2 linked regions of the Methylorubrum extorquens genome follow. The protein of the gene in region 1 binds, or shares a complex with, the protein of each later gene. Links are inferred from orthologs where the notes say so. Each region holds a gene or a part of one and is shown on either strand. Other genes may lie near its edges.

The links. The genes of interacting proteins can lie anywhere in the genome.
Region 2: the proteins of trxA (region 1) and J2W78_RS11530 are in contact, whole or in part, in an NMR structure (PDB 2IPA), measured with the Bacillus subtilis proteins. The link is inferred for Methylorubrum extorquens from one-to-one orthologs.

Annotation. Positions count from the first base shown.
Region 1 is NZ_JALJXF010000001.1:1,358,480-1,361,190, reverse strand. The notes cover bases 1-2,677. They hold trxA (thioredoxin), read left to right. Parts: upstream 1-1,017; coding sequence 1,018-1,338; downstream 1,339-2,677. Other genes in these bases: J2W78_RS06605 (outer membrane protein), read right to left, coding at 1,474-2,361; J2W78_RS06615 (PQQ-dependent sugar dehydrogenase), read right to left, coding at 1-676. UniProt on the Bacillus subtilis protein: Participates in various redox reactions through the reversible oxidation of its active center dithiol to a disulfide and catalyzes dithiol-disulfide exchange reactions.
Region 2 is NZ_JALJXF010000001.1:2,438,396-2,443,026, forward strand. What follows is about bases 1,773-4,631. They hold J2W78_RS11530 (arsenate reductase ArsC), read right to left. Parts: upstream 3,537-4,631; coding sequence 3,009-3,536; downstream 1,773-3,008. Other genes in these bases: J2W78_RS11520 (arsenic transporter), read right to left, coding at 1,773-2,547; arsC (arsenate reductase (glutaredoxin)), read right to left, coding at 2,584-3,009; J2W78_RS11535 (ArsR/SmtB family transcription factor), read right to left, coding at 3,529-3,888; arsH (arsenical resistance protein ArsH), read left to right, coding at 3,939-4,631. In the rest of the region: J2W78_RS11515 (MFS transporter), read right to left, coding at 72-1,244; more of J2W78_RS11520, read right to left, coding at 1,252-1,772. UniProt on the Bacillus subtilis protein: Catalyzes the reduction of arsenate [As(V)] to arsenite [As(III)]. In vitro, can dephosphorylate para-nitrophenyl phosphate (pNPP).

The DNA.
Region 1 (2,711 bases):
CGGAGCGCTCGCCCACCGTGACGAACAGCTTGCCGTCGGGCGCGAAGACGAGGCGCGAGCCGAAATGCTTGTCGCCGTCATAGGTCGGCATCTGCCGGAAGATGACCTTGACGTCGTCGAGCTTGGCCTTGCCGTCGCTCTCGATCAGCTTGGCCTTGGCCACCGTGGTGCCGTTGCCCTTGTCGCGCGGCTCGCTGTAGCTGAAGTACACCGTGCGATCCGCGGCGAAGCTCGGGCTGAGTGTGATGTCGAGCAGGCCGCCCTGCCCCTTCGGATCGACCTTCGGCACGCCGGCCACCGGCTGACCGACCGTGCCGTCCTTGGCGACGATGCGGATCTTGCCGGCCTTCTCGGTCACGATCATGCGCCCATCGGGCAGGAACTCCATCGCCCAGGGGCTTTCCAGGCCTTTGGCCACGACGGCGGTCTCGAACTCGGTCTTCTGCGCGGGCTCCGGCGCCCGGGTCTGGTTGGGCAGGAGCGGCTTGTACTCGGTGTTCGGCGGCTCCTTCTCGGCGACCGACGTGCCGGCGCTCGGCGCGGCCGGCGCCTGAAAGGATTCACCCTCAATGCGGGGCGAGCGCGTCTCCTGTCCGGACGGCTGCTGAGCGAAGGCAGGGGCATCGAGGCCGAGGGCCGCAACGGTGGCGAGCAAGAGGGAAAGGGTGCGCGTCACGTCGATTGATCCTTGTGCGGGTCGCCGATCTTGCCCGCCAAATGGGGCGCAGGCGGCCCACGGCGAGGGTTGGGCTGTGCAAGGGGCCGGACTCGCAACGGGGTTCGTCACGAAGCGCGGCCGTAGGCAGGGATGCCGGCAGGGGGATTGCGGGGACGAACGCAGGCTTATCCATGTGGGTTCGGCCTGCCAGACCTGCGGCCGGGGCGGGATGCCTTGACCGGGCGGTCAGGCGTCGCCAATTCTCGCCTCACCGTGAGGCGCCGAACCCGCTCTCGGTGCCCTCTGCGCAGGGGCCCTCCATGCACCCGCGTGGGACCCGCGTGTCGAAAGGACCTACGATGGCGACCGTGAAAGTGACCGATGCGAGCTTCGAGCAGGACGTTCTGCAGTCCGCCGAGCCCGTCGTGGTGGATTTTTGGGCGGAGTGGTGCGGCCCCTGCCGGCAGATCGGCCCGGCGCTGGAAGAGATCTCCGTTGATCTCCAGGGCAAGGTGAAGATCGTCAAGGTCAATGTCGATGAGAACCCCGGCATCGCCTCGACCTACGGCATCCGCTCGATTCCGACGCTGATGATCTTCAAGGACGGCAAGCTCGCCAGCCAGAAGGTCGGCGCTGCCCCCAAGGGCGATCTCTCGCGCTGGATTCAGGCGAGCGCCTGACACAACCCGAGAAAGCCCGGCCGCGAGGCCGGGCTTTTTTCGTGTCTTTGCGCACGTGATGGCGCGCGAAACGCAAGAAGCCCGGCCTTGCGGCCGGGCTCCCTGGTTTCGAGACCCTTTTATCGAAGGTTCGGCTTAGTAGCTGCCGAACTTGTAGTTCAGGCCGGCGCGGACGACGGCGAACTCGGTGTCGTTGCGGCGCGAGGGGCCGGAGACGACGACCACGCCCGGGGAGGCCGTGGTGATGACCGTGCCGGCGTTGTTCACCGCGAAGGCGCCGTTGAGGGCACCGCCGCCGCGATCGAGGTTCACGTACAGACCTTCGACCTTCAGCGTCACCGCCGAGGAGCGGAAGAAGTTCAGGAACGAGTCGGTCGGGAGAGCGTACTCGACACCACCGCCAGCGGTGTAGCCGGTGCGGAAGTCGTCGGTCGAGGAGTTCGGCAGGCCGAACTGACGGCCGCCGCCGGCGCCGTAGGCGAAGCCGCCGGTGCCGTAGAACAGGACGCGGTCGAAGGCGTAGCCGAGGCGACCGCGGACGGTGCCGAAGAAGTCGAGGCTGGACACGCCATTCGGGCTGAACGCCTGCTGCGCGGCAATGCCCGGGAAGGCCGGGTTGCTGTTCACGACCGAGAACTGGTTCCGGTTGCGGCCGAAGTCGACGTACTGAGCGTCAGCCTCGATACCGACGACGACGCCGGAGCCCGGGGTGAACTGGTAGTTGTAGCCGATCTGACCACCGCCGACGAAGCCGTCGTTGCGGTTGTTGCCGCCGAAGGCGATGACGGCCGTCTGGCCGGGACGCACGAGGCCGGTCAGGCTGTTCACGCCGACGACCGGAGCCGCACCGTTGTCCTCGACGCCGAAGCCGTAGCCGGCGTTGAAACCGGCGTAGAAACCGGTCCAGGTGAACACCGGGATGGGCGTGAAGACCGGCGGAGCGGCGCGGCGCGGCAGGTCGGCGGCGGAGGCCGCGGCGGTCAGCGCCGTGAAGGCGGCGAGAGAGGTGAGAAGTTTTTTCACTTGTTGATCCCCAGCAGAAACCCGATCGCCCACAAGCTAGACCATTTCCTTGACCTGAGATGTAGCGAACAGGCCACACCCACGGCGCGACAAACGACCCGGCGAGCGGTTGCATCCGGTGCGCTGGGAGGCCGAAACCAGATTTACGTCGTCCCGGCGATCAGGATGCACAGATCGCCGAGACGATGCGCAGAGACCGTCGCGTCCGTTGCAGGATTCGACAGGTCACGGGCTGGACGACGGAAGGTCGGCGAAGACTCTTTCGTCGGGCGGCGGCAGAGCCGGCACCCGGCGCGAGGCGCGAATCGCTCCCGCCCCGTGTGGTTTGCCGACCGATGGCCTTGCGGCGC
Region 2 (4,631 bases), 1.1 Mb from region 1 along the record:
CGTCGATAGGCATGAACCGGTTCGAAGGCAAGGATTTGATCGGGGACTGGGTCACGGCAACCGTCGGCTTGCTAGGTTCGGGGCCGGACGCGCCAGAGGGATAGGGCAAGCGCGACGTTCGCTACGGCGAGGACGCTGAGCAGGGCGTAGGTGGCGTTCGCGCCACCTTGGGCCAGGACCACGGCTCCGACGGAGGGTGCCAGCGCCTGCGCCACCAGCCCTGGACGGGCGAGCCGGCCGACGAGCGCGGCGTAGCGCTCGGGACCGAACAGGGCCAGGGGGACCGTACCCCGTGCAATCGAATAGATCCCGTTGCCGGCCCCGTAGAGGACCAGCGCCAGCCCGACCAAGGGTAGGCCGGCCGTCAGCATCGCGACCCCCAAGACCACCAGGATCATGGCGGCGGTCAGGGTCCAGAGGGGATGGTGCCGGCCCTTGCCAGCCATCTCGACGATGCGCGCGCCTACCTGTGCCGGTCCGATCAGGGCGCCGTAGGCAACGGCCGAGGTGAGAGCCACACCACGGGCCTGGAGCAGGGTGATGAGGTGCACCGAGACCATGGCCATCACCGTGCCCCCGAGGGTCAGCACCCCTGCCATGAGGAGGAATGCACGACGCTCCCGTCCCTCAAGCCGGATGGCGGGGTTCGCGCCTGCCAGTCGTGTGACGATACGTATGGGCGGCTTGGGGATCACGAGCAGAACGAGGGGCAACGTGACCGAGAGGTGCAGCCCGGCATAGGCGAGGCAGGTCCCCCGCCAACCCACCTGCTCGATCAGGAACGCCGAGAGCGGCCAGCATACCGTACTGGCGAAACCGCCCCACAGGGTAAGCGTGGTGATGGCTGGCCTGGCCTCGGCACCGTAGAGACGCCCGAGGGTGGCGAAGGCCGGATCGTAGAGTCCGGTGCCCATGCCCAGACCGACGAGAAGCCAAGCCGCCAGGTAAGCCGCAACGTTCGGGGCCAGTGCAAGGCCCGTCAGGCCCAGCGCCAGGGCAATGGCGGCGAAGGCCAGCACCGGCCGGCCGCCGTGCTCCCCGATGAACGCTCCGACCCGTGGCGAGACCAAGCCCGCGACGAGGAGCCCAAGGGACAGGCCGCCGATGACCCATCCAAAGGGCCATCCCGTGTCCTGCGTCATCGGAGCGGCCAGCACCGAAAGCAGGTAGAACGAAGAGCCCCAGGTCAGGATCTGGACGACGCCCAGAGCCGAGATCACGGGCCAGCGGCGAGCCGAGGCCATCGGCGCGCTACCGAGCCCCGAGCATGGGGAGCCAGAGCGCCAGGGCGGCCAGTGTGACGAGTAGCACCGGTGGCGTGATGACCAGACCCACCCGCATGTACTGGCCCCAGGTGATGTGCTGGCCCTTGGTGTCGAGCACGTGCAGCCAGAGCAGGGTCGCCAGACTCCCGATGGGGGTGAACTTCGGGCCGAGGTCGCAGCCAATGACGTTGGCGTAGACCATGAGCTCGCGCATCAGGGGCGAGAGATCTGGAGCCTGCTGGATGGAGAGCGCACCCACGAGCACGCTCGGCATGTTGTTCATCACTGAGGATAGGATGGCGGCGGCGAACCCGGTCCCGATGGTGGCGACGAATGGGCCAAAGCCCGAGAGCCAGACAAGCCCCTGCGCCAGGTAGTCGGTCAGCCCGGCATTCTTCAGGCCGTAGACCACGAGGTACATGCCGAGGCTGAACAGGACGATCTGCCAGGGGGCCCCGGTCAGGACCTTGCGGATGGGGATGACCCGGCTGCGGTTGGCCAGCGCCAGGAGGACGAGCGCCCCCGCGCAGGTGACGACCGAGACCGGCACGCCGAACGGTGCCGTCACGAAGTAGGCGACCAGAAGCAGACCAAGGAGCGGGAAGGCCGCTCGGAAGACCAGTGGGTCCTTGATCGCGTGGCGCGGCGCTTCGAGCTCGGCCACCGGGTAGGTGGCTGGAAGGTCGCGCCGGTAGAACAGCCACAGCACCACCAGGGTCGCGGCGAGCGAGACCAGGTTCACAGGCACCATCACGGCCGCATAACGGCTGAAGGTGATGTCGAAGAAGTTTGCCGAGACGATGTTGACGAGGTTCGAGATCACCAACGGTAGGCTTGTCGAGTCTGCCACGAACCCGCAGGCGACGATGAAGGCCAGCGCCGCCGCCGGCTTGAAGTCCAGCCGGAGCAGGATCGCGAGCACGATGGGGGTGAGCAAGAGGGCCGCCCCGTCATTGGCGAACACCGCCGCGATGGCCGCCCCGAGCAGGATGACCAGTGGGAACAGCAGGCGTCCCCGGCCGCCGCCCCAGCGGGCGATGTGGAGCGCCGCCCAATGGAAGAAGCCGGCTTCGTCGAGGAGCAGCGAGATGATGATCAGCGCCACGAAGGTGAAGGTGGCGTCCCAGACGATGTGCCAGACCACAGGGATGTCACCGGGGCTGATGACCCCGGTGGCGAGCGCCACAGCGGCCCCGATGAGGGCGCTCCATCCGATCCCGAAACCCTTCGGCTGCCAGATGACGAAGACGAGGGTGACCACGAAGATGGCGAGCGCGAGCATCGGGACCGTTTCTTGTTCTTGGGTACGTGGAGCGGATCAGGCGGTGGCGACGCGGCGCCCGTGCGCGTCGACGACGCGCTCGCCGTCCTCCTTGACGAACTCGCCCTGCTGGGCCGGCAGGAGGTCGAGGACCTTCTCCGAGGGCCGGCACAGGGCGACGCCCTTCTGGCTCACCACCAGGGGGCGGTTCAGCAGGATCGGGTGCTCGGCGATGGCGTCGAGAAGCTGATCGTCCGTCAGGCTCGGGTCCGAGAGCCCGAGATCGGCGTAGGGCGTTCCCTTCTCGCGGAGGAGATCGCGGACCGTGACGCCGGCGCGTTCGGCAAGCTGTCGCACCAGGAGCCGGTTCGGCGGCGTCTTCAGGTACTCGACCACGTGCGGCTCGATGCCGGCGTTGCGGATGAAGGCCAGGGTGTTGCGGGACGTGCCGCAATCCGGGTTGTGGTAGATGACGACGTCCATCACGCGACCTCCGCGCGGGGCGAGGTGGCGCCGGCCTGCTGGCCGATCTCGCGCACCTTAGCGGACAGGGCGACCCCATCGAGGCTGGCCAGCGGCAACGCCACGAAAGCCGAGATGCGGTTCTTGAGGTAGCGCTGCGCGGTCACGAAGGCCGTCTTGCGCTCCAGGTCCGTACCCTCGACCGAGGCGGGGTCTTCGATGCCCCAGTGAGCCGTCACCGGCTGGCCGGGCCAGTAGGGGCAGGCCTCGCCGGCGGCGTTGTCACAGACCGTAAAGACGAAATCCATGACCGGCGCATCGGGGCCGGCGAACTCGTCCCAGGACTTCGAGCGCAGCCCCTCGGTCGGGTATTCCGTCTCGCTCAGAACCTGAACGGCGAGCGGGTTCACGTCCGCCTTGGGCTGGCTGCCAGCGGAGAAGGCCCGGAAGCGTCCCTGGCCCTCCTTGTTGAGCATGGACTCCGCCAGGATCGAGCGAGCGGAGTTGCCGGTGCAGAGAAACAGGACGTTGTAGACGTGGTCAGGCATGGGCGGTGTCTCCGGTAGGCAGGCAACAGGCGGCGAGGGCCGCGACGGCGGGGGCGCAGACCTCGGGTCGGCCCTGGCAGCAATCGCGCATCAGGAATTGGATGAGCTCGGACAGGTCCGGGTAGGCCGCGCTGTAGATGATCGAGCGACCCTCGCGCCGGGACGTGACCAGCCCGGAATGCGAGAGCTCCTTGAGGTGGAACGACAGGTTGGTCCCTGACACGCCGACCGCCTCGGCCAGCGCGCCGGCCGCCATGCCTTCGGGGCCGGCGGTCACGAGTTGGCGTACGACGCGCAGGCGGTGCTCCTGGCCGAGGGCTGCAAAGGCGGCGACGGCTTGCCGTTCGTCCATCATGATGTCAATATCTCAACCATCATTGAAATGTAGAGGAACGAAACGTCTTGGACAAGCCGCAACAGCTCTTCGCCGACGGAATGCCCAACATCAGCGAGGGGCACTTCGTAGTGCCGACGGCGACCGACCTGCAGGTGCAGGCACCGTTCACCCACGCCCCACGCTTCCTGATCCTGTATGGCTCGCTCCGGGAGCGGTCGTTCAGCCGCTTCCTAGCCTACGAGGCCGCACGCCTCCTGGAGGCGATGGGCGGCGAGGTGCGGATCTACGACGCGCACGGCCTGCCGTTGCCGGACGACGCGACCGCTGACCACCCCAAGGTCCAGGAACTGCGCGACCTCTCGATCTGGTCCGAGGGGCATGTCTGGGTCAGTCCCGAGCGTCACGGCAACATGACCGGGGTGATCAAGAGCCAGATCGACTGGCTCCCCCTGTCGGAGGGCTCGGTGCGCCCGACACAAGGCCGGACCCTAGCGGTGATGCAGGTCTCCGGCGGTTCGCAGTCGTTCAACGCCGTCAACGGCCTACGCATCCTCGGGCGCTGGATGCGGATGATCACCATCCCCAACCAGTCCTCGGTGCCCATGGCCTACAAGGAGTTCGATGACGCCGGTCGGATGAAGCCGGGGCCGCTCTACGACCGGGTGGTCGACGTCTGTGAGGAACTGGTCAGGTTCACGCTCCTGACCCGCGAGCGTTCCTCCTATCTCGTCGACCGCTACTCCGAACGGAAAGAGCGC